2 linked regions of the Rhodospirillum rubrum ATCC 11170 genome follow. The protein of the gene in region 2 interacts with the protein of the main gene of each other region in a pairwise test. Links are inferred from orthologs where the notes say so. Each region holds a gene or a part of one and is shown on either strand. Other genes may lie near its edges. The genes, in order: ftsH and hflK.

Evidence for each region.
Region 1: the proteins of hflK (region 2) and ftsH interact in binary tests that used the Escherichia coli proteins (3 or more experiments, as listed by UniProt). The link is inferred for Rhodospirillum rubrum ATCC 11170 from one-to-one orthologs.

The regions. Positions count from the first base shown.
Region 1 is NC_007643.1:1,276,930-1,292,247, reverse strand. The notes cover bases 2,048-5,024. They hold ftsH (ATP-dependent zinc metalloprotease FtsH), read right to left. Parts: upstream 4,509-5,024; coding sequence 2,586-4,508; downstream 2,048-2,585. Other genes in these bases: tilS (tRNA lysidine(34) synthetase TilS), read right to left, coding at 4,648-5,024; folP (dihydropteroate synthase), read right to left, coding at 2,048-2,581. Also shown: glmM (phosphoglucosamine mutase), read right to left, coding at 1-1,238; more of folP, read right to left, coding at 1,391-2,047; more of tilS, read right to left, coding at 5,025-6,036; tol-pal system protein YbgF, read right to left, coding at 6,050-6,889; peptidoglycan-associated lipoprotein Pal, read right to left, coding at 7,307-7,792; Tol-Pal system beta propeller repeat protein TolB, read right to left, coding at 7,945-9,276; RRU_RS05705 (cell envelope integrity protein TolA), read right to left, coding at 9,622-10,647; protein TolR, read right to left, coding at 10,664-11,164; protein TolQ, read right to left, coding at 11,192-12,103; RRU_RS05690 (tol-pal system-associated acyl-CoA thioesterase), read right to left, coding at 12,141-12,590; Holliday junction branch migration DNA helicase RuvB, read right to left, coding at 12,587-13,639; Holliday junction branch migration protein RuvA, read right to left, coding at 13,643-14,281; crossover junction endodeoxyribonuclease RuvC, read right to left, coding at 14,278-14,787; RRU_RS05670 (YebC/PmpR family DNA-binding transcriptional regulator), read right to left, coding at 14,784-15,318. UniProt on the Escherichia coli protein: Acts as a processive, ATP-dependent zinc metallopeptidase for both cytoplasmic and membrane proteins. Plays a role in the quality control of integral membrane proteins.
Region 2 is NC_007643.1:2,550,081-2,565,406, forward strand. Bases 7,083-10,067 are described here. They hold hflK (FtsH protease activity modulator HflK), read right to left. Parts: upstream 9,195-10,067; coding sequence 7,971-9,194; downstream 7,083-7,970. Other genes in these bases: hflC (protease modulator HflC), read right to left, coding at 7,093-7,974; RRU_RS11415 (Mrp/NBP35 family ATP-binding protein), read left to right, coding at 9,393-10,067. In the rest of the region: bfr (bacterioferritin), read right to left, coding at 48-527; RRU_RS11375 ((2Fe-2S)-binding protein), read right to left, coding at 693-905; ribB (3,4-dihydroxy-2-butanone-4-phosphate synthase), read left to right, coding at 1,397-2,041; tsaA (tRNA (N6-threonylcarbamoyladenosine(37)-N6)-methyltransferase TrmO), read right to left, coding at 2,203-2,694; RRU_RS11390 (hypothetical protein), read right to left, coding at 2,791-4,497; RRU_RS11395 (DNA polymerase III subunit chi), read right to left, coding at 4,629-5,111; RRU_RS11400 (DegQ family serine endoprotease), read right to left, coding at 5,213-6,739; more of RRU_RS11415, read left to right, coding at 10,068-10,541; RRU_RS11425 (SspB family protein), read left to right, coding at 11,103-11,636; RRU_RS11430 (fumarate hydratase), read left to right, coding at 11,888-13,504; RRU_RS11435 (TfoX/Sxy family protein), read left to right, coding at 13,579-13,944; RRU_RS11440 (ribbon-helix-helix domain-containing protein), read left to right, coding at 14,117-14,377; RRU_RS11445 (AsmA family protein), read right to left, coding at 14,564-15,326.

The sequences.
Region 1 (15,318 bases), 1.3 Mb from region 2 along the record:
AGGCGACCGCCGCCGTTAAGGCGACCCTCGCCGGCGCTCACCGCGCGGGCCACCTGCGGATCGGCCAGGATGGCGCGGGGATCGTGACCGGCCACCCGCACATTGCGCAAAAGCTGGGGCAGCGGCGTGAACACGTCGAGCACCTCGCTGGCCGGGCGGTCCTCGGCGACCAGGGCCGAAAGCACCTGCAAGGCGGCCATCAGGCCATCACCGGTGGTGCCGAAATCGCTCATCACGATATGGCCCGATTGCTCGCCGCCCAGGTTATAGCCCTCCGCCCGCATGTGTTCGACCACATAGCGATCACCAACGGGCGTGCGCGCCAAAGCCAGCCCCTCGTCCTTCAGGAAGCGTTCCAGACCGAGGTTCGACATCACCGTCGCCACGACGCCACCGCCCTGAAGGGTGCCCGCCCGCTTCCAATTGCGCCCGATCAGCGCCAACAACTGGTCGCCATCGACCAGGGCGCCCTTTTCGTCGCACAGCACCACCCGGTCGGCATCACCATCAAGCGCCACGCCCAGGTCGGCGCCTTCGCGGACCACGGTCTCGCACATCACCCGGCTATGAAGCGAGCCGCAGTCCTTATTGATATTGGTGCCATCGGGGGTAACGCCGATCGGCACGATGGTGGCGCCCAGTTCCCACAGCACCTTGGGGGCCACCCGATAGGCGGCGCCATGGGCGCAATCGACGACGATGCGCAGGCCCTCAAGCCGGCGACCGCGCGGAAAGGTGCTTTTGACGAATTCGACATAGCGGCCGTTGCAGTCATCCAGGCGCCGCGCCTTGCCCAGGGCCGTCGGCCCCGCCCGATGGCCTTCCAAACCGTTGTCGAGCAAGGCTTCGATCGTGGCTTCCTGATCGTCGGACAGCTTGTAGCCATCGGGACCGAACAGCTTGATGCCATTATCTTGAAACGGGTTATGGCTGGCGGTGATCATCACCCCGAGATCGGCGCGCAACGACCGCGTGAGCATCGCCACCGCCGGGGTCGGCAAGGGACCAAGCAGCACCACGTCCATGCCGACGCTGATGAACCCGGCGGCCAGGGCCGGTTCCAGCATATAGCCCGACAGCCGGGTATCCTTGCCGATCACCACGGTGTGGCGATGATCGCCGTTGCGCAGCAGGTGACCGGCCGCCATGCCGATGCGCAGCGCCGTATCGGCGGTCATCGGCTCCCTATTGGCGGTTCCCCGCACCCCATCGGTTCCGAACAGCGTCCGCTTGGCCATTGTCTGGCTACTCCTGACTGAGGGGCGAACCCGGGGGTCCGCTTTCGTGGTCGTCTTTGGTCTTCGCCCCCCTTGGTCACCGCCCATCGGGTCAAAGGGAGCCTAATACCGCTGAGAGCGGCGTGCGTTAAATTTGGGTCACGCAAGCCGCTCTAGGCGCTCTCGATCGCCGCGGCGACGCGCAGCGCCTGAACGGTTTCGCCCACGTCGTGAACGCGGACGATATCGGCGCCGCGGCGGGCGGCGGCCAGGGCGGCGGCCAACGATCCGGGCAGGCGGGCCTTGGGCGTCCCGACATCGGCGACGCGGCCGATGAAGCTTTTGCGGCTGGCGCCGATCAAAACGCCAACCCCCAGGCCGTGCAACAAGGTCGTGGCTTCCAGCACTTCCAGATTATGATCGACGGTCTTGCCAAAGCCGATCCCCGGATCGACGCACAGATCACCGTCGTCCATCCCGGCGGCCCGGCAGCACGCCAGCCGTTCGGCCAGCCAGTCGACCACGTCCAGCGGGGCGCTGGCATAGGATGGATCGCTTTGCATGGTGCGCGGCTCGCCGCGGATATGCATCAAAATCACCGGAGCGCGCGCGCGCGCCACCACGCCCAGCGCCCGCTCATCGCCGGTCAGGGCGGTGACGTCATTGACGATGCGCGCCCCGGCGGCCAGCGCCGCCTCCATGGTCGAAGCGTTGCGGGTATCGACCGAGACCACCGCGCCGCGTTCGGCGAAGGCGCGGATCACCGGAACCACCCGGGCGATCTCGTCTTGGGGATCGACGGGAGCGGCGCCGGGGCGGGTGCTTTCGCCGCCGACATCAAGGATGGCCGCCCCCGCCGCCAGCATCGCCTGCCCCCCGGCCAAAGCGGCGTCGAAGCCGACATGGTCGCCGCCATCGGAAAAGCTGTCGGGGGTGACGTTCAGAATGCCCATGACCAGGGCGTTCCCCCGGCCCAAGGGCAGGCCGGCGAAGGGCGGACGCGGGGCGGACAGGCGGGCCAATACCGCTTCGACCTCGGCGGCGATGCCGGCGCCCTCGCTTGCCGCCCATTGGCGCAGGGCCGCCGGGCTGACCAGACAGCGCAAGATCACGTCCCCGGCCGCGCCGCGCAACAGGGCGGCGATCAGACAAAAAGCGTGGTCGGCGCGCCCGGCCAAGGGCAGGGCCAAGCCTTCGACCACGGCTTGGGCGGCGGCTTGGCCATCAAGCAGGCCGACGGGCTGGAGGTAAAGCCGCCCGGCCGGCGACGCCCCCTCCGCATGGAAGAAGCCCCGCGGTAAAGCGGGGCTTCCGATGGTCGGGACCGGGGAATCAGACCCCGGTCCGCTGGTGTGGTCAAGCATCACGTCAGGCACCCGGCTGGGGTTCCGGATCGCCGCCGACACCGCCCGCCGCCGGCCCGCTGGTGGGAACCGAGGCCCGACGGCCCGAGCGGTCCCGGGGCGGCGCGGGCTGTTCGGCGCGGTTGAGATCCTCGCCGCGCAGCAGCTTATTGACCTCATCGCCCGACAGCGTCTCGTATTCCAGCAAGCCGCGGGTGATGATTTCCAGCTCGTCCTTGTACTTGCCCAGGATTTCGCGGGCCCGGGCCTCGCCCTGCTCGACGAAGCGGCGAACCTCCTCGTCGATCATGCGGGCGGTCTCGTCGGACAGGTTCTTGTGCTGGGTCACCGAATGGCCAAGGAAAACCTCTTCCTGGTTATCGGTATAGCGCAAGGGCCCCAGCTTTTCCGAGAAGCCGAACTCGGTGACCATCCGGCGGGCGAGATCGGTCGCCTGCATGATGTCGTTGGAGGCGCCGGTGGTGACGTTCTCGGTGCCATAGATCATTTCCTCGGCGACGCGGCCGCCGAAGGCCATGGCGATGCGGGCCTTCAGTTCCTTCAGCGAATAGCCGTAGCGATCGCGTTCGGGCAGGGACATGGTCACGCCCAGGGCGCGGCCACGCGGGATGATCGTCACCTTGTGCAGCGGATCGTGGCCTTCCTGGTGGATGGCGATCAGGGCATGGCCGGCCTCGTGATAGGCGGTCTTTTCCTTCTCGTCCTCGGTCATCACCATCGAGCGGCGCTCGGCGCCCATCAGCACCTTGTCCTTGGCCTCCTCGAACTCGGCCATGGTCACCACGCGCTTGCCCTTGCGGGCGGCGAGCAGGGCGGCTTCGTTGACAAGGTTGGACAGATCGGCGCCCGAGAATCCGGGGGTGCCACGGGCGATGACCTTGGCGTCGACATCCGGGCCGAGCGGCGTCTTGCGCATATGGACCTTCAGGATCTTCTCGCGCCCCATGATATCGGGGTTGGAGACGGTAACCTGACGGTCGAAGCGGCCCGGACGCAGCAAGGCCGGATCCAACACGTCGGGGCGGTTGGTGGCGGCGATCAGGATCACCCCCTCGTTCGCCTCGAAGCCGTCCATCTCGACCAGCAGCTGGTTCAGGGTCTGCTCGCGTTCGTCGTTGCCGCCGCCAAGACCGGCGCCGCGATGGCGACCGACGGCGTCGATTTCGTCGATGAAGATCAGGCAAGGCGCGTTCTTCTTGCCCTGCTCGAACATGTCGCGGACACGGCTGGCGCCGACACCGACGAACATTTCAACGAAATCCGAGCCCGAGATGGTGAAGAACGGCACATTGGCTTCGCCGGCGATGGCGCGGGCCAGCAGCGTCTTACCCGTACCCGGGGGGCCGACAAGCAGCACGCCCTTGGGAATCTTGCCGCCCAGGCGCTGGAACTTCTGCGGATCGCGCAGGAATTCCACCACTTCTTCCAGTTCCTGCTTGGCCTCGTCGATGCCCGCCACGTCGTCGAAGGTGACGCGGCCGGTCTTCTCGGTCAGCAGCTTGGCCCGCGATTTGCCAAAGCCCATGGCCTTGCCGCCGCCGGACTGCATCTGGCGCATGAAGAAGATCCACACGCCGATCAGCAGCAGGAACGGGAACCAGGAAATCAGGATGCTCCAGAAGGTCGGAACATTGTCCTCGGCCGGCACGGCCGAGATCTGCACGCCGCTGTCGCGCAGATGGCTGACCATGTCCGCGTCGCGGGGAGCATAGGTGGTGAAGGCGCGGCCATCGGTGGTGTGGCCGCTGATCGAATCGCCCTTGATGACGACGTCACGAACTTCCCGGGCATCGACGCTCGACAGGAAATCCGAATAGGGAACCGTGGTCTGCGGTCCACGCGGCGCCGACGTCTGGAACAGATTGAACAGCACCACCAGAAGTACGGCGATGATGATCCACAGGAGCAGGTTTCTGCTGAGGTTCAAGTCCTTCACCCTTTCGAGCCGCGAAGCGCCTTGGCGGCGCTGCGCCGATGATCAGCCGTAGGTCCAACAAGACCCCGTGGCGGCTAATGTAAGGGTGGGTCAACCATCCCTCAAGCCGCCATTTTCCAGGGGACCCCTCTTACAAGCCGCCGCCGGCACCGACCCGCAGGCCGAGGGGAACGAGCGGTAGAAAGGGATGATAGGTGATATCGACGCTAAAGGGCATTTCGCCCCGAAAAGCCGACCCCGGATTGTAACCATACCCCCAAAGGCCTAGAGACGGAACCGCGAAAACGTCCGCCCTCTCCTCCGCCGACTCGCCATAAAAAATCGGCAGGGCCGGCAGGGCGATAGGTGGCGGCAGGCCTTGGCGGTCCCCGGCCAGGGCCGGCGCCAGCTTCTGCCAGCCCGCTGCCCCCAGGGCCGAGACCGCCAGCCCTCCCCGTCCGGCCCGGCAAAGCCAGCGGCCATCCCACAGCAGGCTTTCGCCCGGCGGCACCGCCCAGCGGCGGCGATCGAGCCCCCGGCATTCGCGACACAGCACCAGGGCGCCGCGCGGTTTGCTTTGCCACAAACAGCCCGCCAGCGCGTGGACCTGACCGGGAGCGGGCGGGGTCGCCAGCAAGGCGGCGATCGGCCGGGGATCGGCGGCGCGTTCGCTGCCGGCGATGGCGCCGGCGGCCCAGGCGAGGGCGCGGGCGGCGGCCCAGGGATCGCTTGCCGCCAGGGCGTCGCGGTCGAGAACCAGCCAGCCCTCGCCACACGCGCGGGTGGCGCCGGCGAGCAGCGCCGACAGGTGGCGGGCCCAAAAGGCGCGATCATCGCCCAGCCGCGCCGCGCTCGCCGCCAGGGCCTTGGCGCTCAACCCCGCTTGGTCAAGCGGAGCGGCGGCGGCGCGCAAACGGGCGCGGTCGTAATGGGGGTCGTGGTTGCTGGGGTCTTCGGCCCAAACCAGCCCGATCCGGCGGGCGCTGGCTTCGATCGCCGCGCGCGGCACCTCTAGAAACGGGCGCAGGATCCGCGCCTCGCCCCGCGACGACAGGGCGGCCATCGCCGCCAATCCGTCGGCGCCGCTGCCGCGCCCCAGGCGCTGGAGCACGGTTTCGGCCTGATCATCGCGGTGATGGGCCAGAAGAAGATGCAGAACCCCGGCGCCGGCGCACCAGCCCAGCAAGCCGTCAAGCCGGGCGCGGCGGGCGGCTTCCTGAACCCCCGAGGAGGGAGGGGGCCCGGCCCAGCGCAGCACCACCGCCTCGGCGCCCAGGCTGCGCGCCGTCGTTTCGACCAGCCGCGCCTCGCCGGCCGAGGCGGCGCGTAACCCGTGGTCGAAGCAAACCGCCGTACAGCGCCCTCCCCGCTCGGCCGCCCAGCGGGCGGCGAAGGCGAGAAGGGTCAGGCTGTCAACGCCGCCCGAAACCCCGACGGCGATCGCCGGCTCGGGCTCGAAGGGACCAAGGGCGGCCATGCGGGCGGCGAAAGCCTCGGCGTCGATGACCCCGTTCGCGTCGACCAGCCCACGGGGCGCCATGGCCTCGGCCCGCTTAGCAGCCGAGCTTGGACATGCCTTCCTTGGCCCGGCGCTTGATGGCGTCGGCGGCCTTGGGGTATTGCGACTCGAGGCGGCCGAACGCCGCGCAGGCTTCCTTGGACTTGCCGAGATTGGCCATGGCCAGTCCCAGCTTCAGCAGATTATCGGGGCCCTTGCTGCTGTCAGGGTGGCTTTGATAGCCGCCCATGAAGGCGACGGCGGCCTGTTCGTAATCGCCGCGCACATAATAGGTCTCGCCCAGCCAATATTGGGCGTTGCCGGCGAGGCTGCCCTTGGGATGCTGGTCGAGAAAGGCCTTGAAGGCCTGTTCGGCCGCCGGGTAATCGGCGTTGCGCAGCAGCGAAAAGGCGTAATTGTACTGATCGTTCTCCGATCCGGCGGGCAAGGCGCCGGCGGCGGCCGGACGCGCGGCGCTCGCCGCGCCCTGGGCCGGGGCGGTCTTGCCGGGGAAGCCCAAAACCCCTTCGGCCGGGGCCGGAGTGCCCTGCTTGCCGGCGCCGGCCGAGGCCGTCGGCCGGGCGCTCGAGGGCACCGAATTGGCCGGCGCGGCCGCCGCCGGCCCGGCCGATTCCAAGGCGTTCAGGCGGAAATCGATATCGCTCTGGGCGTTCTCGAGCTTGGTCTGAAGCTGGCGGTTCTCATAGAGCGACTGCTCGACCTTGCCCGTCAGATCCTGAACCAGACGTTCAAGTTCCGAGATGCGGTACTGCATGCGGCCCACCATGTCATTGGCGGAATTGGCCTGCTGGGCCTGAACCGGACCGCACAGCAACAGGCCGCCCAGGGTCAGGGCCAGAGCCAGGGCGGGACTACGTAGGGCAAGGGATGACATGCCACCTCCTCAATTCTTCCAGGTCCGCCACGCGACGGGCACGCGCGGAACAATGACCAAAACCAGGGCCTTGAGCCGAAGGGACCCGAGCCCCCTTCATGGCTGCGGGGCTTAAAGCGAATCCTAAGCAATCCGCTCCGCGTCGCTGGGGATTTGCTCTAGATCTATGCGCGGACCAAGGTTCACCCGCACAGATCTAGAACAACACCCCAGCACAAATAAGGCGCTCGGCAGGCGAGCTCAACCAGACAGGCGAAAGGCGTCGCTTCCGGCCATCACGCCCCTTTTGACGGTGACAGCGGAAGACGACGCCTCCCTTGATGCCTTTGAAGGCCTCCGGTTTCCCGGAGTCCCCCCTGACCGGATCAGGGCCGGCGGCTGGCCTTATGAGGGGCCGGCCGCCCGCCGATCAACCAATCACTGCGGAACCGACACGCCGCGACGGTTGCGAGCATAGCAGCTCTCGGCGGTCTCGGTGCAAACCGGGCGTTCCTTGCCGTAGGAGACGACACGCAGACGGTTGGCGCTGACACCCTGGCTGATCAGGAACTCGCGCACGGAATTGGCGCGACGCTCGCCGAGGGCCAAGTTGTACTCGCGGGTGCCGCGCTCGTCGGCATGACCTTCGACGGTCAACGAGAAGTTGCCGTACTGGTTCAGCCACTGGGCCTGACGCTGCAGGGTGGCGCGGGCGTCGGGGGCCAGGTTGTACTGGTCGTAGCCGAAGAACACGCGGTCACCGACGACCTGCTGGAACTCGGCGACGGAACCGGCGGTCGGGCCGGAGGTGGAGGACGACGCGCCACCGGCACCGGCGCCACCGGCGCCCGTGTCAGGGGTAGACGAACAGGCGGCGAGCAGCATGGTAGCGGCCACGGCACCAAGGAAACCGAACTTCATCATTCAAATCACTCCCAAGCTAAGGGCATCCGGCGGGATCGATGCATCCGGCCGGCATGGGTTCATACCGTAAAGACACACCGGACCTGCAGTTTATATTCTGAGGACCGTTTGTGAGGGATATCGCACGGGAAGACAAGGCCCCTTCCTTTACGTCATGGCAGAAGGGGCGACCATGCTGGGTCAGAGGCCTCCGTCGGCGTGGAAATCTGGCGCTCATTATAACCGGTTACGTCGATGCTGTGTAGCGTCGTTCTGCCATTGGGGTCTTGACGAAAGAACATCAACACCCTGCCGTTGGGTGCCCAGGTCGGACCTTCAACCAGAAATCCCTCGGTCAGGATCTTTTCGCCGCTTCCATCGGGCCGCATGGCCCCAATAAAGAACCTTCCGCCCTTCAGCTTGGTAAAGGCAATGAGGTCACCGCGTGGCGACCATACCGGCGTTGCATAGCGGCCATCGCCGAAACTGATCCTTTGCACCCCCGATCCGTCGGCATTCATCACATAGATCTGCTGGGCGCCGCCGCGATCGGAGTTGAAAGTGATCTGCCGGCCATCGGGCGCATAGGACGGCGAGGTATCGATCGACGGATGGTTGGTCAGCCGGCTCGAGCGCCGGGTGCGCAGATCCATCTCGTAGATTTCGGTATTGCCGTCGAGGGCCATCGACATGATGACCTTATTGCCATCGGGCGAGAAGCGCGGGGCGAAGGTCATGCCGGGGAAATCGCCCAGCAATTCGCGGCGGCCGGTCTCGATGTTGAACAGATAGACCCGGGGGACGCTGTTGTAATAGCTGAGGTAGGTGATTTCCTGGGCGGTCGGGCTGAAGCGCGGGGTCAGCACCATGGACTCGCCATTGGTCAGATTGCGCTGATTGGCGCCGTCCTGATCCATGATCGCCAGCTTCTTGACCCGGTTGGTCTTGGGGCCGGTCTCGGCGACATAGACGACGCGGGTATCGAAATAGCCCTCTTCCCCGGTGATCGCCTTGTAGATCTCGTCGGCGATGATATGGGACACCCGGCGCCAGTTATCGCCCTGGGTCAAGAAGGCGCGGCCGACGACCTGCTGGCCGCTGAACACGTCCCACAAGCGGAAGGCCACGCGCAGACGGCCATCGCCCTGGGGCTGAACCTCGCCCTGAACCAGGGCCTGGGCGTTGATCGCCCGCCAGTCGGCGAACTGGGGCTGCACCGCCAGATTGGGCAGGGATTGGATATAGGCGGCCGGATCGAGCACCCGGAACAATCCCGATCCCTGCAGATCATTGGACACCACGCCCACCACATCGCGCCCCATGGCGCTGGACTGGGCGTCCGTCCCACCGAAAACCGGAATGGCGATGGGCATCGGTTCGCGCACGCCGCGCGTGATGTCGATCACCAGTTCGGCCCTGGCCTGTGGAATGGCCGCGACCATAACCGCCAATGCCATCATGGCGCCCAGAGTCGAGCGCCATTTGCCTTTCGCCAATCGCGTCATAGGAGGAAACCCCTCGCCTTTTTCTGCCGTGAATTCCGTCATGAACGCGCGCCAGGGGAGCGCGCGCCCTCGTTTCTCTCTCGCGTCGACCGGTCCATAACCGCACCGGCAAAGCGGCCCCGGGCGGGGCCGCCTGGAAACACCCGAGAGAGGTCCCGGGTTCCGTCCGCTCGCCCCCGATCCGACGGTTACGCCCCGATAGAGCCGTTTTTGCGGCGCGGCGGCCGATCCCCAAGCCGATCGCTTAGAAGATAGGCCGATGGCCCCGCAGGTCAACGAGGCCATGGTCACCCAAAATCATGGCATCGCCAAGGCCCCCGCGCCGGTCGGCGCGGGAGACCGGCCTCAATTGAAGTTGATGCCGGTCGGAGCGAAGCGCAGCGTGAAGCCGTCGGCGAACATATCGAACTTGTCGCGCGGCACCGGCAACGGGCTGGCGCGCATCACCGCCCGCTCGGCGCTATCGGCCAGGGCCTTATAGACCGCGTCGCCGGCGAAGGCCGGATCGCGCAAGGCCTTGGCCCGGGCGACCGAACCATCGGGATTGATGCTGACTTGGACATCGACGCTCATGCCCTCGACCCCGCGTCCCCCCTGGTTATAGTTCCAGCGCTGCTCGACGTGATAGCGGATCGAGTCGATCTCGCTCATCGTCAGCGTGTTGGAAATCCGCCCGCCCTGATTGGTCGGCCGCGCCGCCTGGGGCTGGGGAGTCGCCTCCTCCTCGGTCGACGCCGCGTCGGCCTGTTTGCCCTTGCCCGGCTTCTCGACCTTCTTTTCAAGCTGATTGACCGCCGAAAGCAACGAGTCGAAGTCGTCCTTCTTCTTCTCGGGCTTCTTCTCGGCCTTCTTTTCCACCGGTTTGGTCTCGGCCTTCTTCTCGGCCGGCTTGGGCTCGACCTTGGGAGGAACGACCTTGGGGGGAACGGGCTTGGGCGGCTCGGGCTTAGGCGGCTCGGGCTTGGGCTTGGGCTGTTCCTTGATCGGTTCGGGAGTCGGCTCGGGTTCGGGCGGCGGCGGAACCTCCTCGGGCTCGGGCTCGGGGGGCGGCGGCGGCTCGGGTTCGGGCGGCGGCACCACCGGCTTGGGCTCGGGCTTGGGTTCGGGTTTGGGCTCGACGGGCTTTTCCACGGCCTTGGCCGCCGCCGGCGGCGGCGGAGCGGCCTTGGGCTTGGGCACCGGCTTGGCCTTTTCGGCGGGCTGATCGGGCAACGAGGTGGTTTCGTCGCTGACTTCGACCAACTCGACGATGGTCACCTGCTCGGTCGGCGTGACGTCCTTACGAATATGGGGCACCCCAACCAGCAGCAGCAGCACCACCAGCAGATGGAAGCCGAGCGAATAGAGGAAACCGCGTTTTATCGGGGGCAAGGCCGGCTGTCCCGTGCTAATTCTTGGGCTTGGCGGCCGGCGCCTTGGCCGCCGGAGCGGTGGCGGCCGGCTTGGCCTGAGCCGCTCCCGGGGCGCCCGGTTGGGTTACCAGGGCGACCTTGGTGTAACCGGCGGAGCGCAGGATGCCCATCACCTCCATCACCCGGCCATAGTTGATCCCGGCGTCGCCGCGCACATAGATGCGGGCTTCGGGATTGACCCCGGTGATCGCCTGCATCCGCGCCATCAGTTCGCTTTCGTCGGTCACCTTGTCTTGAACATACAAGGTGCCATCGGCGCCGACCGAAACGGTCAGCGACTGATTGTCCTGGTCAAGCGAGGGCGCGCTGGTGCGCGGCAGGTCGACCTTGACCCCGGTGGTGAGCAAAGGCGCCGTCACCATGAAGATAATCAGCAAGACCAGCATCACGTCGACCATCGGGGTGACGTTGATGTCGCTCATCTGGTGACTGCGCTTGCGGCGACCGCCGCGTCGGGGTTGGACCGAGGCACCCATCTCATCGTTCTCCTGATCGGCGCCCGATTACTCGCGCTCGTCGAGCTGACGGCCGAGGATCGCCCCGAATTCCCCGGAGAACGCCTCCAGGCGGCCGGCATAGCGGTCGATATCGGCGGAAAGCTTGTTATAGGCGATCACCGCCGGGATGGCGGCGACCAGTCCCAAAGCCGTGGCGAACAGCGCCTCGGCGATACCGGGGGCCACCGTCGCCAGACTGGTGTCATTGGACATACCGATGGCGTGGAAGCTGTTCATGATGCCCCAGACCGTGCCAAACAGCCCGACGAAGGGCGCGACGGCGCCGGTCGAGGCCAGGAAGCCCAGCCGGCGTTCCAGGGTTTCCAGCTCGCGGTTCTGGGTGATGCCCATCACCCGCTCGACGCGCTGGGCCAGCATGGCGCGCGCACCAGCGGCGCCGTTGCGGCGCTGGGCGCTGTGACGCCATTCGCGCATGGCGGCCACGAACACCGCGGTCATCGGATCGCGCGGCCGCTGGCCGATGCGGTCGAACAGGTCTTCAAGCGAGCCGCCCGACCAGAATTTCTCTTCGAACTGCTCGGCTTTCTTGTTGAGATCGCGTAAGCGAACGATCTTTTCGAAAACGATGGTCCACGACCAGATGCTGGCGCCGACCAGGCTCAGCATCACCATCTTGACGATGATATCGGCCTGCCAGAACATCGACCAAGCCGACAGCGACGGCTTCTCGCCCATCGTCGCCCCGGGCGCGGCGGCGCCGACGCCGCTGGCATTGGGCAGAATTTCGCTGGCCACGGGCACAGACGGCGCGGCCGCGGGCAGGGGCGGACTGGACTGGACGTCAAGGCCCCGCTCCAGCATCAGCCCCAAGCGGGAGGCCGTCTGGCCAAGATGATCGAGCCCGGCGATGCCCAAGTGGCTGGCCATCTGGCCGGTCAGCTGGGTTATCGCGTCCATGGAGAGGTAGTCCATAATCAACCCCGTGTCCGTGTGGTCAGTCGCCGTTTCCTGGTACAAGTTTCTCCCGCATGATGGCGGGAATGCGGATGGGAACGCCGGCCTTCAGCGACAGACAGGCCACGCGCACCTTCAAGATCGCCAGAGGATCACCCTCGCGGCGGATAGTCTGGGTGAGATCGAGCACGGCGCCGCCAACGGCATCGAGCGTGGTTTCCACCACCAGGGCGTCGTCCAGCTTGGCCGGACGCTTGTAGTCGATCGACAGCTTCGCCACGGCGAAGCCCACCCCCTCGCCCGCCAGCATCGATCCCTGGTGAATTCCGGCCAGTCGCAGCATCTCGGTGCGCGCCCGCTCGGCGAACTTCAGGTATTCGGCGTGGTAGACGATACCCCCGGCATCGGTGTTTTCCCAATGCACGCGCACGGGCAACAAGTGGCACCCCTGGCGCCAGAGGCCGCTGGTCGGCGTCAAGGACTGGGTCATGGGGCGTCGGACCACAGGTCGGGCTGAACCGGCGGCGTCTCGGCCGGCGGTGTCAGCCCAAGATGGGTCCAGGCGATCGCCGTCAGCATCCGGCCGCGCGGCGTCCGCTTGATGAAGCCCTGCTGGATCAAATAGGGCTCGATCACGTCTTCCACCGTATCGCGTTCCTCGGCCAGGGCGGCGGCCAGGGTATCGACCCCGACCGGCCCGCCGCCATAATGGTCGGCCATGCGCGACAGATAGCGCCGGTCCATGGCATCAAGCCCGCGCCCGTCCACCTCCAGGCGGTTGAGCGCGGCATCGGCGATGAAGGCGTCAACGGGCGAACGCCCGGCGACGGCGGCGAAATCGCGCACCCGGCGCAGCAGCCGACCGGCCACCCGCGGCGTGCCCCGCGATCGTCGCGCCACTTCGCGGGCGCCCTCGTCGGTCAAAGCCATGCCAAGAAGCCGGGAACCCCGGGTCACGATCTGGACCAATTCATCGGTTTCATAGAAGTCGAGTCGCAGCGGAATGCCAAAGCGGTCGCGCAGCGGCGTTGTCAGGAGGCCCGACCGGGTCGTCGCCCCAACCAGGGTGAAGGGCGGCAGGTCGATCCGCACGCTCCGCGCCGCCGGCCCCTCACCGATGATGAGGTCCAACTGGAAGTCCTCCATCGCCGGATACAAAACTTCCTCTATGGCGGGATTAAGGCGGTGGATTTCGTCGATGAACAGCACATCGCGCGGCTCGAGATTGGTCAAGATCGCCGCGAGGTCGCCGGCCTTGACGATCATCGGCCCACTGGTGCCGCGAAACCCCACGCCAAGCTCGCGCGCCACGATCTGGGCGAGCGTGGTTTTCCCCAGGCCCGGCGGACCATGGAACAGCACGTGATCCATCGCCTCGCCGCGCGCCCGGGCGGCCTGAACGAAAACGCCCAGGTTTTCACGGGTCTGGCGCTGACCGACGAAATCGGCCAGCGACTGCGGGCGCAGGGCCGCATCGACCTCGCCCTCGCGGCGGCGCCCCGAGATCAGGCGCTCATCTTCCTCCTCGTGCCCGGCCATGGATTATGCCCCTCCCCGGCCGAGATCGCGCAGGGCCAGACCGATCACCCCTTGCACGGTGGTCGCCCCCAAGCCGGCGGCCCGGCTGGCCGCCCCCACCGCCTCGCTCCGCCCATAGCCAAGATTGACCAGGGCCGAGACCGCGTCGCCAAGGACATCCCCCGTCGGCCCGCCCGGCGGCCCCTCGCCGGCGGCATCGGTGCCGGCGCCGCGCGGCGGCGGGGCCGGCATTCCGCCCAGGGCGACGGCCTTGTCCTTCAACTCGCTGGCGATGCGCGCCGCCAGCTTGGGGCCGACCCCGGGCGCCCGGCCGAGGGCAGCCTTGTCGCCGGCGGCGATCGCCTGGGAAATCTGCCCGGCCGAGAGCACCGAGAGCACCGACAACGCCACCTTCGATCCCACCCCCTGCACGGTCGAGAGCAAACGGAACCAGTCGCGCTCGGCGGTTTCCAGGAAGCCGAAAAGCGAGATGTGATCCTCGCGCACCTGGGTTTCAACGACCAGGGCCACCGCTTGGCCGGGTGACGGCAGGCGGGTTAGCACCCGCGCCGGACAGAACACCAGATAGCCGACGCCGCCGACATCGATCACCGCGTGATCCTCGGCCACCGAATCGACCAGTCCCTTGAGCTTGGCGATCATCGCCCCCCTCCGGCGCGGGCCAGGGCCAGGGACAGCGCCCCCGCCCGGTAATGGGCATGACAGATGGCGATGGCCAAGGCATCGGCGGCATCAGCGGTTTCCAAGGTGGCGCCGGGCAACAGGGTGCGGATCATCATCCCCACCTGATCCTTGGCCGCTCCGCCGGTACCGACCACCGCCTTCTTGACGACACTTGGCTGGTATTCGGCCACGACGAGGCCGGCCAGGGCCGGCGCCAGCATCACCGCGCCGCGCGCCTGACCAAGCTTGAGGGTCGAGGCCGGATTGCGGTTGACGAAGGTTTCCTCGACGGCGGCCTCCACCGGCTCATAGGCTTTGAGCACGGCGACGATCCCGCCATGGAGCTGGGCCAGCCGGGCGGCCAGGGACAGGCGATCGTCGGACCGCACCACCCCATCGGCCACATGGCCGATGCGGTTGCCCGTCACCTCGATCACCCCCCAGCCGGTAATCCGCAGACCGGGATCCAGCCCCAGGAGTCTCATGCCCCCAGTTTCTCCATGATCGCGTCGTCGATCTCGTAATTGGCCGCGACCCTTTGCACATCGTCGCAGTCATCGAGGATGTCGAGGAATTTCATCAGCGCCGGCACGGTATCGGCGTCAACGGGCACCTGAACCAGCGGCTTCCAGTCAAGGCGGGCGAACTCCGGATCGCCCAGGGCCGCTTCCAGGGCCTTGGAGACGGCGTTGAGATCATCGGGCCGGCAGGTGATGTCGTGGCCATCCTCGCTCGACTGCACGTCGTCGGCCCCGGCCTCGATGCCGGCATCAAGCACGGCGTCGGCCGCCCCGGCCTTCAGCGGATAATGGATCAGGCCGACACGCTCGAAGTTGAAGGCCACCGAGCCGCTTTCGCCCATGGTGCCGCCGTTCTTGCTGAAGGCGGTCCGCACTTCCGAGGCGGTGCGGTTGCGGTTGTCGGTCAGGCATTCGACGATGACCGCCACATTGCCCGGACCATAGCCCTCGTAGCGCAGTTCCTCGAGGTTGGCCGCATCGCCGCCGCTGGTCGCC
Region 2 (15,326 bases):
TGGCGGACTTCTGTTGGACCGGAGGGCGCCGGTCTGGGCGTTTTTTTTCAGCTTTCGCCGGCGTCGATCTGCGATTGGATGTAGTTCTGCGGGCCAACCTGATCGATCAGGCCGATCTCGGTTTCCAGATAGTCGATGTGTTCTTCGGTATCTTCGAGGATCTCATCGAGAATTTGGCGGGAGACGAAATCCTGGGCCGCTTCGGCCTCGGCCACGCCCTCGACCAGGGTGTCGCGCGCCGCCAGTTCCAAGGCCAGATCGTTTTCCAGCACCTCGCGCACGGTTTCGCCGATGCGCAGCTTGCCCAGGTCTTGCAGATTGGGCAGGCCTTCCAGGAACAACACCCGTTTGATCAGCTTGTCGGCATGCTCCATCTCTTCGATGGATTCCTTGAATTCGCGCTTGCCAAGCCGGGTAAGCCCCCAGTTCTGCAGCATGCGGGCATGCAGGAAATACTGGTTGATCGCGGTGAGTTCGTTTTTCAAAACGCCGTTCAGGCGTTTGATGATCGCGGGATCACCCTTCATCGATGTCGTCCCCTTTGGGCGCACGGGGCATCACGAGGGGGCCGCAGCCCGCGCGCCGGTTATCCGTAAGGGACGCATGGATCGCATCCCCCGGGTCTAGGGGACATATAGGCAAGCGGAGCGAAGGGTTTAAGGGAGGGCGGCGTTTATGGCGCGCGAGGGGGATTATTCCGCCGCCATCAGCAAGGCGCCGACATCGGCGGATGATGACGAGGTCTCGCGGGTTTCACGGACCAGGGCTCGCATGCAATCGCCGCATTTGCCGCAGACCGGACGGACGCCGCGGCGGGCGAACACCGCGCCGGCGGAGCGGGCCCCGCCCTGCACATCCTCGCGCACGTGACGGTCGGTCAAGGCGTTGCAAATGCAAACATACATGGAGAAGTCTCCCGCCGGTTCCAGATTAAAACCACTCAAAACCTAGCGACTCCATATTTGCAAGTCAATCGCATTATCGTTCTCATTTTTTCGATCAAAGCGCGTCTTCGGCTTGGGCTTGACATCGATCGCGCCCGGGTCGACCCTGCGGTCCGTCGGCCCCTCTAAAAGGTCGGCGCCATAGATGCTTGTTCTCAGGGCAGGGTGAAACTCCCGACCGGCGGTAATCCTTCCCTTTCACGGGGGGGACAGCCCGCGAGCGCCCTTTGCCGGTGGTGAAGGGGTCCAGCAGATCCGGTGCGAAGCCGGAGCCGACGGTATAGTCCGGATGGAAGAGAACGAGGTGACATCCCCCTCCCCCGCCCGCGGCGTTCCCGCTTGGTCGGGGGATGGCGCTTTGCTCACACCCTGGAAGGCGGACTCCTGTCCGCCGCCCGGGGAAGTCCTCTGCCGCCCTGATTCAGGCTCGCCCAGTCTTAAAGGTGAGAACCATGAATCAGATCTTTGCCAATCCCCTCTCTCTTCCCGGCACCGCCCAGGAGCGGGTTTCCCGCGCCGTTGACAGCCTGCGCCAGGGCCAGGGGGTCATCGTCGTTGACGATGAGGACCGCGAAAACGAGGGAGACCTTATTTTCGCCGCCGAAACCCTGACAGCCGAACAGATGAGCCGGATGATCCGCGATGGCTCGGGCATCGTTTGCCTGATCCTGACCGACCCCGACCTTGATCGTCTGGCTTTGCCGCCGATGGTCGCCCACAACACCTCGCGCAACGGCACCGGCTTTACCGTCTCGATCGAGGCGCGCGAGGGCGTGACCACCGGGGTCTCGGCCGCCGATCGGGTCACCACCATCCGCGCCGCCATCGATCCCGCCAGCACCGCCGATGATCTGGCCCGCCCCGGCCACGTCTTCCCCTTGCGCGCCCATGCCGATGGCCTGAGCGCGCGCCGGGGCCATACCGAGGCGACCATCGCCCTGATGAGGTTGGCGGGGCTGCGCCCGGCCGGGGTGCTGTGCGAGGTGATGAACCCCGATGGCACCATGGCCCGCCTGCCGACCCTGATCGGCTATGGCCAAGCCCATGGCCTGCCCATCGTCAGCATCGAGGATCTGGTCGCCGTCGGCGCCCGCTGATCCTTTTGCGGCGGCACCGGGCGGGGCTTGTCGCCAAGCGGCGCCGCCGCCGGTTTTCCTAGAGCGGTGAGCGGGGACTAGATTTCACGCTCACCGCTCTAGGACCTTGATAGTCAAGCAAATCAACGCCGCGCCCTGGTTCAGAGCGCGCGGAATTGGCTTTAGGGGCTGCAAGCGGTGGGATGGCAGTCGGTCGAGACGTAATAGGGTTTGATGTCGATCAGCGGCGTGCCGTTCAGGCAATCGAGCGGGCCGACGGTCAGCACGCCGGCGGCGATATCGACCGACAGCAAGGGCACCGCCGCCAGGGCCACCGGATTGGGGCGCAGGGGCGAGCGCAACGAGAACACGCCGCGCGGCCCTTCCGAATGGCGCGGACACTGCACGATCAGATCGCGCCGCGCCTTGTCCATCCAATACAGCACCACGACATGGCTGTGGCCGGCCAGCCCGGCGAGGCCGGGGGCGAAAGCCGGGTCAAGGGTGATGCGCGCCGGCTCGGTCGAGCGCTCGCGGGCCTCGATCACATTGCGCGGCGCCTCATCGCGCGAGGTCCAGGGCGTTTGGATATGGCCGATAAAGGCGACCGAGGCGTCCTTACGGGTGACGGGATCGAAATCGAGGGCGATTTCGCCCTCGCGTCTGTCGTCCATGGTCTGCTCCATTCGAGGCCGGGGAAAAGCGGGGCGAACCGTTTTAGCAAATCCCGAGCGATCTGAACCAGAGCGCGATGACGATGTGCTTGGCTATCAGATGCGGAAGCCGGCCTCGGCCAGCATGCGATAGAAATCACGCAGACGGGCTTCGCGTTCGCCCGGATCGGAGAAATCCTGGGTGAAATCCTCGACGAAATTCGGCTGCCGCAGGTGATGGAGCACGCGCGAACGGGCGATGGCCAGGGCCTTGCCCTCCAACAGCAGCCCCGAGCCGCAGAATTTCACCAGCCGGACCGCCCTCAGCCGCAAGGAATCGCCCGGGGCGTCAAGCTTTTCGACGACGGCGGCATCGACCAGATAACGGGCCAGCAGATCGTCCAACCGGCCGACCACCCGGGTGCGCAACACCTCGGGCAGGGACGAGGTGCCGAGGGCCCGTTGCAGACCGGTGAGGATCCGCAGCTTTTCGGGCGTCGCCAGATCGGGGGCGACGAAATGATGGATATCGGCGGCCGGCTTGACCACCTCGACCACCTCTTCGGCGACGACGGTCAGCGCATTGGCCCCCTCGGCCGCGCCGGCGACCTCGCAGAGGTACTGCATGCGCCGGGCGTTCTCGCCAAGCAGACGCGACACGCCAAGCACCGACAGCTTCCAGCCGATCAGCCCGCCCTGCTCCAGCCGCAGGCCATAGCGCCGGGTCAGGGCCGCCGCCACCGCCGTGCCGCCGGCCACCCCCTCGGGCTTGACCAGGCGGTCGAGCAAGGCGAGAAAGGCCGCCTCCTCGCGGTCGGGATCGTTGCGGGTCAGCGGCTGGCGCCCCCCCAACTCGCGGGTGACGCGGTCAAGCAACACGGTCAGGCCGTCGGGCAATTTGCCCTCGGCGAACAGCCGGCGCAGGACCTTCGCCGTCTCGGGTTCGCGCGTCGCCGCCGTCCCGGCCTTGCCGTCGATAAAATCGAGAAGGGCGATCAAGGCATTGGCCAGATTGGGCCGAACGCCCAGAATCTCCTGAACGACCTGACTGACCGCCAGGGCATCGGCGATGAAGCCATCGAGGATGCGCAGAACCTCAAGGGTCAGATCTTCCGAGACGCAGCCCAGAAGCACTTCCAGCTTACCGAGGAAACTGCGCTCCTTGCCGGTTTCCCGGGCGATCACATGGCAAAGCAGCGCCACCTGTTCCTCGTGAACGAAGGCGCATTTCGCCACCGTCGCCACCACCTTGTGGAAATCGTCGAGGCTCAGCGGCCAAAGCAGCTTTTCGCCCTCGCTGCGCCGGGCGCGCCGGCCGATTTCGGCGATCCAGTCATAGATCTCGTCGCGCCGGACCTTGGCGTTCAGGCTCGGATCGATCCGGCATTGCATGCCGACGATGCGATCGACGGCCGAGGGCATCAACTGACCGTCGGCCTCCTGGAAGCGGGTAAGCGGGCGCGAACAATGCAGAAGCTCGCTGGGCAGCAGGATTTGCTGTTCCAGATAGCTCTTGAGCAGCCGGCCGATCGTCATCCGGCTTTCCAGAGCATAGACCTCGGCAACCGATGCGCAGCGCGCCCCATCCTCGATCGGGGTAATGCGGACCGGTTTGTCCTTCGGCTGGCTGCGCATTTCCTCGAAGATGATTTTCTCTCGGTGCAGCCCTTCCGGCGTCAGCCGGTCAAGAACCACTCTCACCCCATCGGCCTGCGAGGTCGCATAGATCTTCTTAGCCGCGACGATGGCCTGAGTCTCGAAATCATAAAGGTCGCGGGTTAGCCAGCGCTTATCCCGATGGGTCTGGACTTCGTACTTCGGCACGCCCTTATCCCCTGCTTGGCCGGGCTCCTTCCGGCTTTATCACGCTTTCCATAAGCCGGATGGAGAAGCGCGAAACTGAAAAAAGATATAGGCGGTCCGCCCTTTCGTACAATCGCTCCGGCCTTTGGTCTTTAGCTTTTAGACGGTCCCGGATCGGCGGCGGCCCGGGCCTTTTCTTCCCAGCCCCCGCGCTCATCCTGCTGCCAGTAGTGCAATTCGTGGCCGTTTTCGCGCATCGCCTTCCAGTGGCCGCGCGCCCGCGCCACCGCCGAGTCGTCGCCGCCGTCAAACAGCAGCAAAATCCGGGCGAAGCGGGCGGGATCGCTAGGCCAGACCCCGTCGGTCAGAACCAGAACCTCGGCGCCATTGGGATTTTCCTCGTCGATGGTCAGCCAGACCGGCTGGTCGGCCCCGTCGCCGTCGCGGGCCGTCCCATGGGGAAGCCATGATCCGGCGTCGAAGGTCCACAGCAGGCTGTTCAGGCCATCGACCCGTTCTGGCGAACCGGCCATGACCACCGCGCGCTGGTCCCCCTTGCGCACTCGCGCCAACAGCCGGGGCAAGGCGTCTTCCAGGGTCGATCGTTGTAAATGATAGAAATCAAAGCGGCTCATCGCCGCAGTTTATCCCAGGCGATCGCCCGAACGGGAACAAAAAAGCGCCGGCTCCCTGGTGGGGGAACCGGCGCCCGTTCTCCGGGAAAGGCGGCGAAAGACTACTTCTTGTCGGCCATTTTGACCGGAATGAAGGTCCGGGTTCCGCGCAGCTCGACCAGCAGAAGAACGGTCTTGCGTCCCTCGTCCTTGGCCTTGGCCACCGCCTTGACCACGTCTTCGGGCGAGGCGACCTCGGTCTGGTTGATCTTGACGATCAGCGTCCCGGGCTCCAGACCCTTTTCCTGGGCGTCGCTTTCATTGGTGACATCGGTCACCACCACGCCTTCCGAGGCGGCATCGAAGCCGAACTGGCTGCGCAGGCGGTCATCGAGCTTGGTCACCGTCAGGCCGATGGTGGCGACGGCGGTGCCGCCCTGGGAATCGGTGACGCCGCTGGTTTCGGGTTCGTTCAGCAACCCCTCGTCCTCGGCCACCTCCAGTTCACCGACCTTCATCTTCAGGTCCTGGCGCTTGCCCTCGCGCCAGACACCGATGGCGGCGTCCTTGCCGATTTCGGTTTCGGCGACGATCCGCGGCAGGGTCCGCATATCGGGGACCGGACGGCCATCGAACGACACGATGACATCGCCGACCTTGAGACCGGCGGCGGCCGCAGGCCCACCGGGGGTAACGGCGGCGATCAGGGCGCCGGCGGATTTTTCAAGACCCAGGCCCTCGGCGATCTCGTCGGTCACCGACTGGATGCGCACGCCAATCCAGCCGCGACGGGTACGGCCGAACTTCTTGATATCGTCGATCACCTGATGGGCAAGGTTGGAGGGCACCGAGAAACCGATGCCGATCGACCCGCCCGAGGGGCTGAAGATCGCCGTATTGATGCCGATCACCTCGCCATGCATGTTGAACAGCGGCCCACCGGAATTGCCCTTATTGATCGCCGCATCGGTCTGGATGAAGCTGTCATAGGGTCCGGCGTTGATATCGCGGGTCTTGGCGCTGATGATGCCGGCGGTCACCGTGCCGCCGAGGCCGAAGGGATTGCCGATCGCCATCACCCAATCACCCACCCGGGCGGCTTCCGAATTGCCCCAGGGCACGGCGGTCAGCGGCTTGTCGGTCTTGATGCGCAGCAGGGCGACGTCGGTCTTTTCGTCCTTGCCGACCAGCTCGGCCTTGATCGCCGTATCGTCATGCAAGATCACCGTGATCTCGTCGGCATCCTGGATGACGTGGTTGTTGGTGACGATATAGCCCGCGGCGTCGACGATGAAGCCCGAGCCCAGCGAGGTCGCCCGGCGCGGGGTCTTGGGCTGGACGCCGCCGCCCGGCCCGCCATGGCGTTCGAAGAAATCCTTGAAGAACTCCTCGAAGGGCGACCCCGGCGGGAACTGGGGCATTTCCGGACCACGATCGGCATCGATGGTCTGGGTGGTGGAGATGTTGACCACCGCGGGCAACAAACCCTCGGCGAGATCGGCGAAGCTTTCGGGGATCTCGCGGGCCTGGGCGGAGAACGGCGCGATGGCCAGGGAGAAGGCGACCAGGGCCGGCGCCAGGGCGCGGCGCAGGCGGCCCGCGGACCCGGCTCCGTTGGAAGCGGTGCGATCAAGCACGGATTGAAACACGGGTTGAACTCCTTCTTGACCCATGGAGCCTTTCGGCGCGGCCGCCATCACCCTAAAGCGGCGGCGGCGCTCGGACAGCTATCGAGAACGGGGTTCCCGGATTGACGGACCCGGGGGAAATCTGGGCAGGGCACGGGCGGCGATCAACCGGTGACGGGCACCTCCCCTCGTCTTTGTACGCAGGCGAGGCTGAGCGCCAAAGGTGGCGGAAATTCGCAAGCCAAAGTGTCGAAAGGGACAATTTCATGGCTTGGCGATACCGGTCTTTTTCCGGCCGAAGACGCCAACGGCGGCCCGAACCCTGGTTCGAACCGCCGTCGTCTGATCGTTTCGCGTGCAGCCCGTCAGGCCGGTCAGCGCGGCGCCGGGGCCGTTCCGCCCTGGGTGCCGAAGTAGCGGAAGAAATCGCTGTCGGGCGACAACACCATGGTGGTGCTGCTATCGGATAGCGCCTTGCGATAGGCTTCCATCGACCGGTAGAACGAGAAGAACTGCGGATCGGCGCCAAAGGACTCGGCGTAGATCTTCACCGCCATGCCGTCGCCCTCGCCGCGCAACACCTGCGAGCGGTTCTGGGCCTCGGCCACCAGCACGGTCTTTTCGCGATCGGCCCGGGCCCGGATCTGCTGGGCCAGTTCCTGACCCTGGGCGCGGAATTCGCGGGCTTCGCGTTCGCGCTCCGAGCGCATGCGATCAAAGATCGACTGGCTGGTTTCCTCGGGCAAATCGGCCCGACGGATGCGCACGTCGGTCACGGCGATGCCCAGGTTCTTGGCCTCATGATCCACCGCATTGCGGATATCGACCATGATCTGGGTCCGCTCCTTGGACAGCAGCGTGGCCAGGGTGGTGTTGCCCAGAACCCGGCGCAGCGCCGAGATGACGATATCAGACAGCCGCGAGGCGGCCTGGGCCTCGTTGTTGACCGCCTGATAGAAGCGCAAGGGATCGGCGATGCGATAGCGCATGAAGGTATCGGCGACCAAACGCTTCTGATCGGCGAGGATCAGCTGTTCGGCCGGCGGATCAAGGGCCAGCACGCGCTTGTCGTAAAGCACCGTGTTCTGAATGAACGGCACTTTGAACTTCAGGCCAGGGTCCTGAACGGTGCGAACATACTCACCGAACTGGAAGACCAGCGCCTGCTGGGTCTGGTTGACGATGAAAAGCGACGAATAGAGTCCGATCACCGCGAGGACGGCGACGACGCCAAGAGCCACCAGGGACTTTCTCATCGGCCGCCTCCCTGCGCGGCGGGAAGCCCCGGAATCGGCTGGGACATCGGCCGCAGGGGCGCCCCGGACAGGCCCGAGGGGGCGATCGCGGCGGCGCCACCCTGGCGGGCGCGCACTTCAGGCAAGGGCAGGTAGGGCACGACACCCTGACCGTTCTTGTCGATGATCACCTTGTTCACGTTGCGCAGAACCTCCTCCATGGTTTCCAGGTAGATGCGCTGGGTGGTGACGTCGCGGTTGAGGCGATAGCCTTCGAGCACGGAATTAAAGCGGGCCACGTCGCCCTGGGCTCGGTTGACGATCTCCTCGCGATAGGCTTCCGCCTGCTGGAGCAACTGCTCGGCCTGGCCGCGAGCCTCGGGGATCACCGAGTTGCGATAGGCTTCGGCCTCGTTGCGCAGGCGTTCGCGATCGGCGCGCGAGCGCTGGACATCGTTGAAGGCATCGACGACCTGGGCCGGCGGATCGACTTTCAGCAACTGGACGCGGCGGATGGTGATGCCGGCGTTGTATTCGTCCATCATCGCCTGCAGCAGTTCCTTGGTCCGGTCCTCGATCTGCTGACGACCTTCGGTCAAAGCCACCTGGATCGGCGTCTGGCCGATCACCTCGCGCATGGCGCTTTCGGCGGCGCGGTTGACCGTGCCTTCGGGGTCGCGAAGATTGAACAGGAAGGCGCCGGCGTCCTTGATCACCCAGATGACCGAGAAATCGATATCGATGATGTTCTCGTCACCGGTCAGCATCAGGCTTTCCTCCAGCACGTCGCGGGAGGGGGTCCGGCCCCGGGCGTTCTCACCGATGCCGCGGAAGCCAAGCTCGATGCGGTTTTCAACCGTCACCTTGGGAAGGATCACCGCCTCGATGGGATAAGGCAGATGGTAATGCAACCCGGGCGGGGTGGTGTGGGTGAATTCGCCAAAGCGCATGACCACGCCCTGCTCGTCGGTGCCCACCCGGTAGAACCCGGTCAGCAACCAGACGGCCAAGGCCAGGATCGCGACTAGGCCGATCCCCTTGTTGCCCAAATTGCCGCCGGGCACCATCTTGCGAAAGCGCTCTTGGCTCCGCCGCAGCATTTCTTCCAGATCGGGGGGTTGGCCGCCCGAACCGCCGCCAAAGCCCCGGCCGTTGCCGCCGCGCCCGCCACTACCCCAGGGTCCGCCGCCGCCGCCCCCGCCGCCGCCCCAGGGGCCGCCTCCCTGCTGGTTCCATCCCATTGAACGAAGTCCCTTTCGCGTTTAAAGCTTCGAAACACCATACCGCCGCCGTCGACAATGACCACACCGGATCCAGAGTTATAGGGCAGCCGACGCATTGGGGCAAAGGTCGCGACCCAAGCCCCTGTCGTTCCCCCTGCACTCCACGCCCGACGGCGGCGTCTTCCATATCGGTCCAACGCGAAGGGGTTTCAACAAATGGCAAGCGTAACCCGGGACGATGTTCTTGGCGCCCTCACGCGGATCGTTCCGCCCGGGGCCGACCACGACGTGGTTTCCCTGGGCTGGATCGACGGCGTCGCCATCCAGCCCGGCGGTCTGGTCAGCGTCTCGCTGGCCGTGCCCGCCGCCCTTGGCCCCTCGCTCGAACCGCTTTCGCGCCAGGCCGAAGATGCGCTACGCGCCCTGGCCGGCGTGACCCGGGCCACCGTCATCTTGACCGCCCAGCGTCCGCCCCAGGCGGAGAACGCCCAACAACGTCCGCCCCAGGCGGAGAAAAAGCCGCAGCCGGGCGCCGGGGGCCATGGCCACGCCACGTCGCAGGCCCGCATCGAGTTGCCCGGGGTGCGCCACATCATCGCCGTGGCCTCGGGCAAGGGCGGGGTGGGAAAATCCACGACCGCGGTCAATCTGGCCCTGGGGCTGACGGCGCTTGGCCTGAAAGTGGCGCTGTTTGACGCCGACATCTATGGCCCGTCGATCCCGCGCATGTTGGGCGTCGCCTCGGTCAAGCCGGTGGCCAACGGCAAAAAGGTGATGCCGGTGACCAATCATGGGCTGTCGATGATGTCGATCGGCTTCATGATCGCCGAAGACGATCCGATCATCTGGCGCGGACCGATGGTGATGGGGGCGCTTGAACAGTTGCTGCGCGATGTCGACTGGGGCACGCAGGACGTGATGGTGGTCGATATGCCACCGGGCACCGGCGATACCCAACTCACCATGTGCCAGCGCGTCGCCTTATCGGGGGCGGTGATCGTCTCCACCCCCCAAGATATCGCCCTGCTTGATGCGAAGCGCGGTCTGGCGATGTTCCGCCGGGTCGATGTGCCGGTGCTCGGGCTGATCGAGAACATGAGCTATCACCTGTGCACGAACTGCGGCCACCGCGAGGATGTCTTCAGCCACGGCGGGGCGCGGCGCACGGCCCAAGAGCTTGGCGTACCGTTCCTGGGCGAACTACCGCTCGACATCCGCATCCGCAGCGGCTCCGACGAGGGTATGCCGATCACGCTTTCCGACCCCGAGGGTGATCACGCCCTCGCCTATAAGGCCATCGCCCGGGCGGTCTGGACCAGCCTGGAAAGCGCCGCGCCGGCCGCGCCAAACGTCGGGTCTCAATGACCCCCGAATCACCAGGGCGGGCGTTTCCGATTTCGGGGGCTTTGCATCGGCGACGATCCCCCCTATATTGGGGGTGCCGGCTTGTCCGGCTATGACGCTAAACCCTTTATGGAATAAGCGTTGTGGACCCGGGGGCGGTACCCGGCGCCTCCACCATTCGCCCAAGTCTCCGGCCTCAGCGCCGGAGACCGGGTTCCTGGGGGCGAAATAGGATCGACACGCGTGGTAAAGATAAAGGTTGTGTTCGGCATGGTATCCACCGTTATCGGGCCAACTCTGACAAGTGCCAACGACAACGTTGAACTTGCCGCTGCGGCCTAAACACCCGTAAGCGCGGTTCGGGGGGGCACCGGGCAACAGAAGCCCCCCCACTTCCCTACAAGGCGGCCCGACAGGCCGCCTTTTGTTTGAACGGCGCCGCCTCGCCCGGCTTGACAGGCGAGCTATGCGCGAAACATCTGGAAATATGCGTGCTCGGGCGTTGTCAATGGCGCCGGAGGGTTTATGCTAGACATACGACTGCGAATTGGCCCGCAGACAGCACGGATTCAGGGAACGCACGTGGACGAACGAATCGAACATTTCGCCTATGATCGTATGGTGGAGCAGGCCTTGCGCGGCGTTCTGCGCGAGGCGCTCAAGGTTACCGAGCGCCAAGGTCTGCCCGGAGCCCACCATTTCTACATAACCTTCCATACCAGTCATCCGGGTGTCGTGCTCTCGCCGCGGCTGAGAAGTCAGCATCCCGATGCCATGACCATCGTCTTGCAAAACCAGTTCTGGGATCTGGCGGTCGACGACGATCTGTTTTCCGTCAGCTTGTCCTTTGGCGGAATTCGTGAACTGCTGACCATTCCCTTCGAGGCCGTCACCGCCTTCGCCGATCCCCATGCCACCTTCGGCCTGCAGTTCCAGGGGGCCCTGGAGCAAGACGACGACGAGGAAGACGACGAAGAGGACGAGGACGAGGACGACGACGGCATCGAGACCGACGGGCCCGGGCGCGCCGCCCCGCCCATCGACGATCAAGATGATGTCCGCGACGGCGCCAAGGACAACGTCGTCACCCTTGACACCTTTCGCAAGAAGCCCTGACAGCCCCAGGCGATCGGGAGTCCGACCCGCCCTGTCGGCTCCCCCTCCCGCGAGTGTGACGCCCCCTTCGCCGGCCGGGCGGGGGCGCCCCATCAAGATGACCGGCGACCACCACGCCCATGAATAAGGGGTGGGGCATGGCGAACGTCCCGCCCCACCCACCAAGGCCCATCCAAGGCCCATGACCATAAGCCCCCCTCGCCCGGGGGACGGCTGTTGAAATGACCGATGTATCGGGGGATACCAGGATCATGATCGATCGCGCTTTCGCGGACGTCTTTCCCTTGGCGGAGGATAAAACCCTCTACCGCGCTCTCGAAGGGACGGAGGGGTTGGTTTCGGTGGAGCGGTTCCGCGGCGAGGAGATGCTGGTCGTCGCCCCCGAGGCCCTGACCCGTCTGGCGCAAGAGGCCTTCCGCGACATCGCCCATCTGCTGCGCCCGGCCCATCTTTCCCAGCTGCGCGCCATCATGGACGATCCCGAGGCTTCGGCCAACGACCGCTTCGTCGCCCTGGAACTGCTGAAAAACGCCAATATCTCGGCCGGCATGGTCTTGCCGATGTGCCAGGACACCGGCACGGCGATCATTCAGGGCAAGAAGGGCCAGCGGGTGTTTTCGGGCGACGACGACGCCCTCGCCCTGTCGGAAGGCGTGGCCCGGACCTATCAGACCCTGAACCTGCGCTATTCGCAGATGGCGGCGCTGTCGGTTTTCGACGAGGTCAATACCGGCAACAACCTGCCCGCCCAGATCGACCTCTACGCCACGCCGGGCGACGCCTATAAATTCCTCTTCATGGCCAAAGGCGGCGGCTCGGCCAATAAGGTCTTCCTTTACCAGCAGACCAAGGCCCTGCTCAATCCCGAGAGCCTCGCCCGCTTCCTTGACGCCCAGGTGCGCACGCTGGGCACCGCCGCCTGCCCGCCCTATCACCTGTCGATCGCCATCGGCGGCACCAGCGCCGAGGCCTGCCTGAAGGCGGTGAAACTGGCCAGCGCCAAGTATCTCGATGGCCTGCCGACCACCGGGGGCAAGGATGGCCACGCCTTCCGCGATCTGGCGCTCGAGGCCGAGGTTCTGGCGATGACCCGGGCCATGGGCATCGGCGCCCAGTTCGGCGGCAAGTATTTCTGCCACGACGTGCGCGTTGTCCGCCTGCCCCGCCACGGCGCGAGCTGCCCGGTGGGCATCGGCGTCTCCTGCTCGGCCGACCGCCAGATGCTGGGCAAGATCACCGCCGAAGGGCTGTTCCTCGAACAGCTTGAAACCAATCCCGCCCATTACCTGCCCGACGTGCGCACCGAGAAGCTGTCGGCCGAGGTGGTCAAGATCGACCTGTCGCGGCCGATGGCGGAAATCCGCGCGACGCTCAGCGGCTATCCGATCAAGACCCGGGTCTCGCTGTCGGGGCCGATGATCGTCGCCCGCGACATCGCCCACGCCAAGCTCAAGGAACGGCTGGATCGCGGCGAGGGCCTGCCCGAGTACTTCAAGAACGGCGCGGTCTATTACGCCGGCCCGGCCAAGACCCCGGCCAATTACGCCTCGGGCTCCTTTGGCCCGACCACCGCCGGCCGCATGGACGCCTATGTCGATCTATTCCAAGAGAACGGCGGCTCGATGGTGATGATCGCCAAGGGCAACCGTTCCAAGGCGGTGACCGAGGCCTGCAAGAAGCACGGCGGGTTCTATCTGGGCTCGATCGGCGGCGCCGCCGCCCAACTGGCCCTCAACAGCATCCGCAAGGTCGAGGTTCTGGAATACCCGGAACTGGGCATGGAAGCCATCTGGCGCATCGAGGTCGAGGATTTTCCGGCCTTCATCATCGTCGATGACAAGGGCAACGACTTCTTCCAGCAGCTTTGAGACTGCGATTGCGCGTCTCCTCCCCCGGTTCGAGAGGGAGGAGGCGGTGGAGCGAAGCGGGAGCCGGACCAAGCATGGATGACAAAGAACGCGGCCGCTATGTGCGGGCCCTGCTGCCGGTGATGCGGGCGGCCCTGGGACAGGTGGAATCGCGCGATATGACCGATGCCACCGGTCTTTATCTCGATGGGGTTCTGTTCGCCCTGGTCTCGGGCGGGCGTCTGCATTTCCGCACCGACCCGATCAACCGCGAGGATTACGATCGCTGGGAGGCGACCAGCGGGCGCGAGTCGGAGTTCTTTTCCGGCGGCCTGCCGGCGGGCGGACAGAAGTTCCGCGTCGTCCCGCCCTTCGTTCTCGATGACGGGGATACCCTGGCCCAATGGGGACGCGCCGCCTGGGAAGCGGCCAAACGCGCCCGCGTCCCGGCCCATCGCTGACCCCCTTCTCCGCTCCTGCGCCATCAGCGCGCCCTGCAACCTTTCGGGTGCTCATCCGTTCTTGGAAGACGGAAAGCACCCCATGCGGACACTTGATCTGCTTCGGTGTCGGACAGACAGGGGTCCCCCGGCATGCCCAGGGACATGCAGAGATCACGGAGAAACAAAGACAATGGACCAGGTCGCTTTCGATCCAACTGTGCGCAAACGGTCGGTCACCATCGCCGGACACCGCACCAGCGTCTCGCTGGAGGAGCCCTTTTGGGACGCCCTCAAGGATCTCGCCAAGGCCCGTGGACAATCGGTCAATGACATGGTGACCGAAATCGACGCCGGCCGCAGCGGGAATCTCTCCAGCGCCATCCGCATCAAGGTGCTTGAAGCCTATCGGGAGGCGCCATCCTATAAGGAAAGCCGGCGCCGCGTTGGCTGACGGACCCGGGCCGATAACGCTCGCGCCCGGGCTCACGTCGTCCCTGTCGGCTTGAGCACGCGCTTTGCCCCCGCCCTCGGCGATCAAAGAAAATCCCCAGCGATCTGAACCAGATCGCGAAGACGATTTTCTTGGCTATCAAACCCTTGAAGCGGTGTGCGGGGACCAAGTCCCAGGCACGGCGCTCTACCGCAAGGGCGGGGTGAGCACGCGGACCACCGGTTTGGCCAGGGGGCCGCGAATTCCAAAAGGAATATCGTCGGGAAGGGCGATATCCTTGGCCAAAGCGGCGCGGGCCTCGGGCGACAGCGCCACCCGGCCCTGGGCATCAATGCTATCACGCCCCAGATCCAGACGGCCGCTCAGGCTGGCCGAGAAATCGGCGGCGCGCAGGCTGATCGCCTCGAAGCTGACCACGCCCTTTTCAAGGCTAAAGGGACCATTGAGATCAAGGGCCGCCCCGGGTGTCGGCCCTCCGACCGCGCCTTTCGGTCCGGCGAGATCGCCAAGGCCGCCAAGCAGTCCGGCCAGACGGGCCAGCCCGCGCCCGGGCGCGGACGGGTCGCTCACGTCGATCGCCGTCAACGACAACACCCCTTTGCCCGAGAGCGTCGAGACAAGGTCTTCCTCGCCCCGCGCGGCGAGATCAAGCACCAGCGATCCGCTGCCGCTTCCCCCCGCCATCCCGCGGGCGGCCAGATAGTCGCCGGCCTTGAAGCCGTCCAGGGTCAGCCCCAGGGTATAAGCCGCCATGGGCCCGGGCGTTCTCTGCGCCGTCGCCTTCAGACGGCCACCATAAAGCGTGCCCTCCACCGGGCTCAGGGTAACGACGCCATCGACCAGCTTCGCCCGCAGGGAGGCCTGCTCAAGACGCAGGCCGGCGTAGGTCAGGCTCGTCGCGCGCAGGGCGAGGGCGCCGTCCACATCGGCCAAGGCCTCCTTGTCGGGC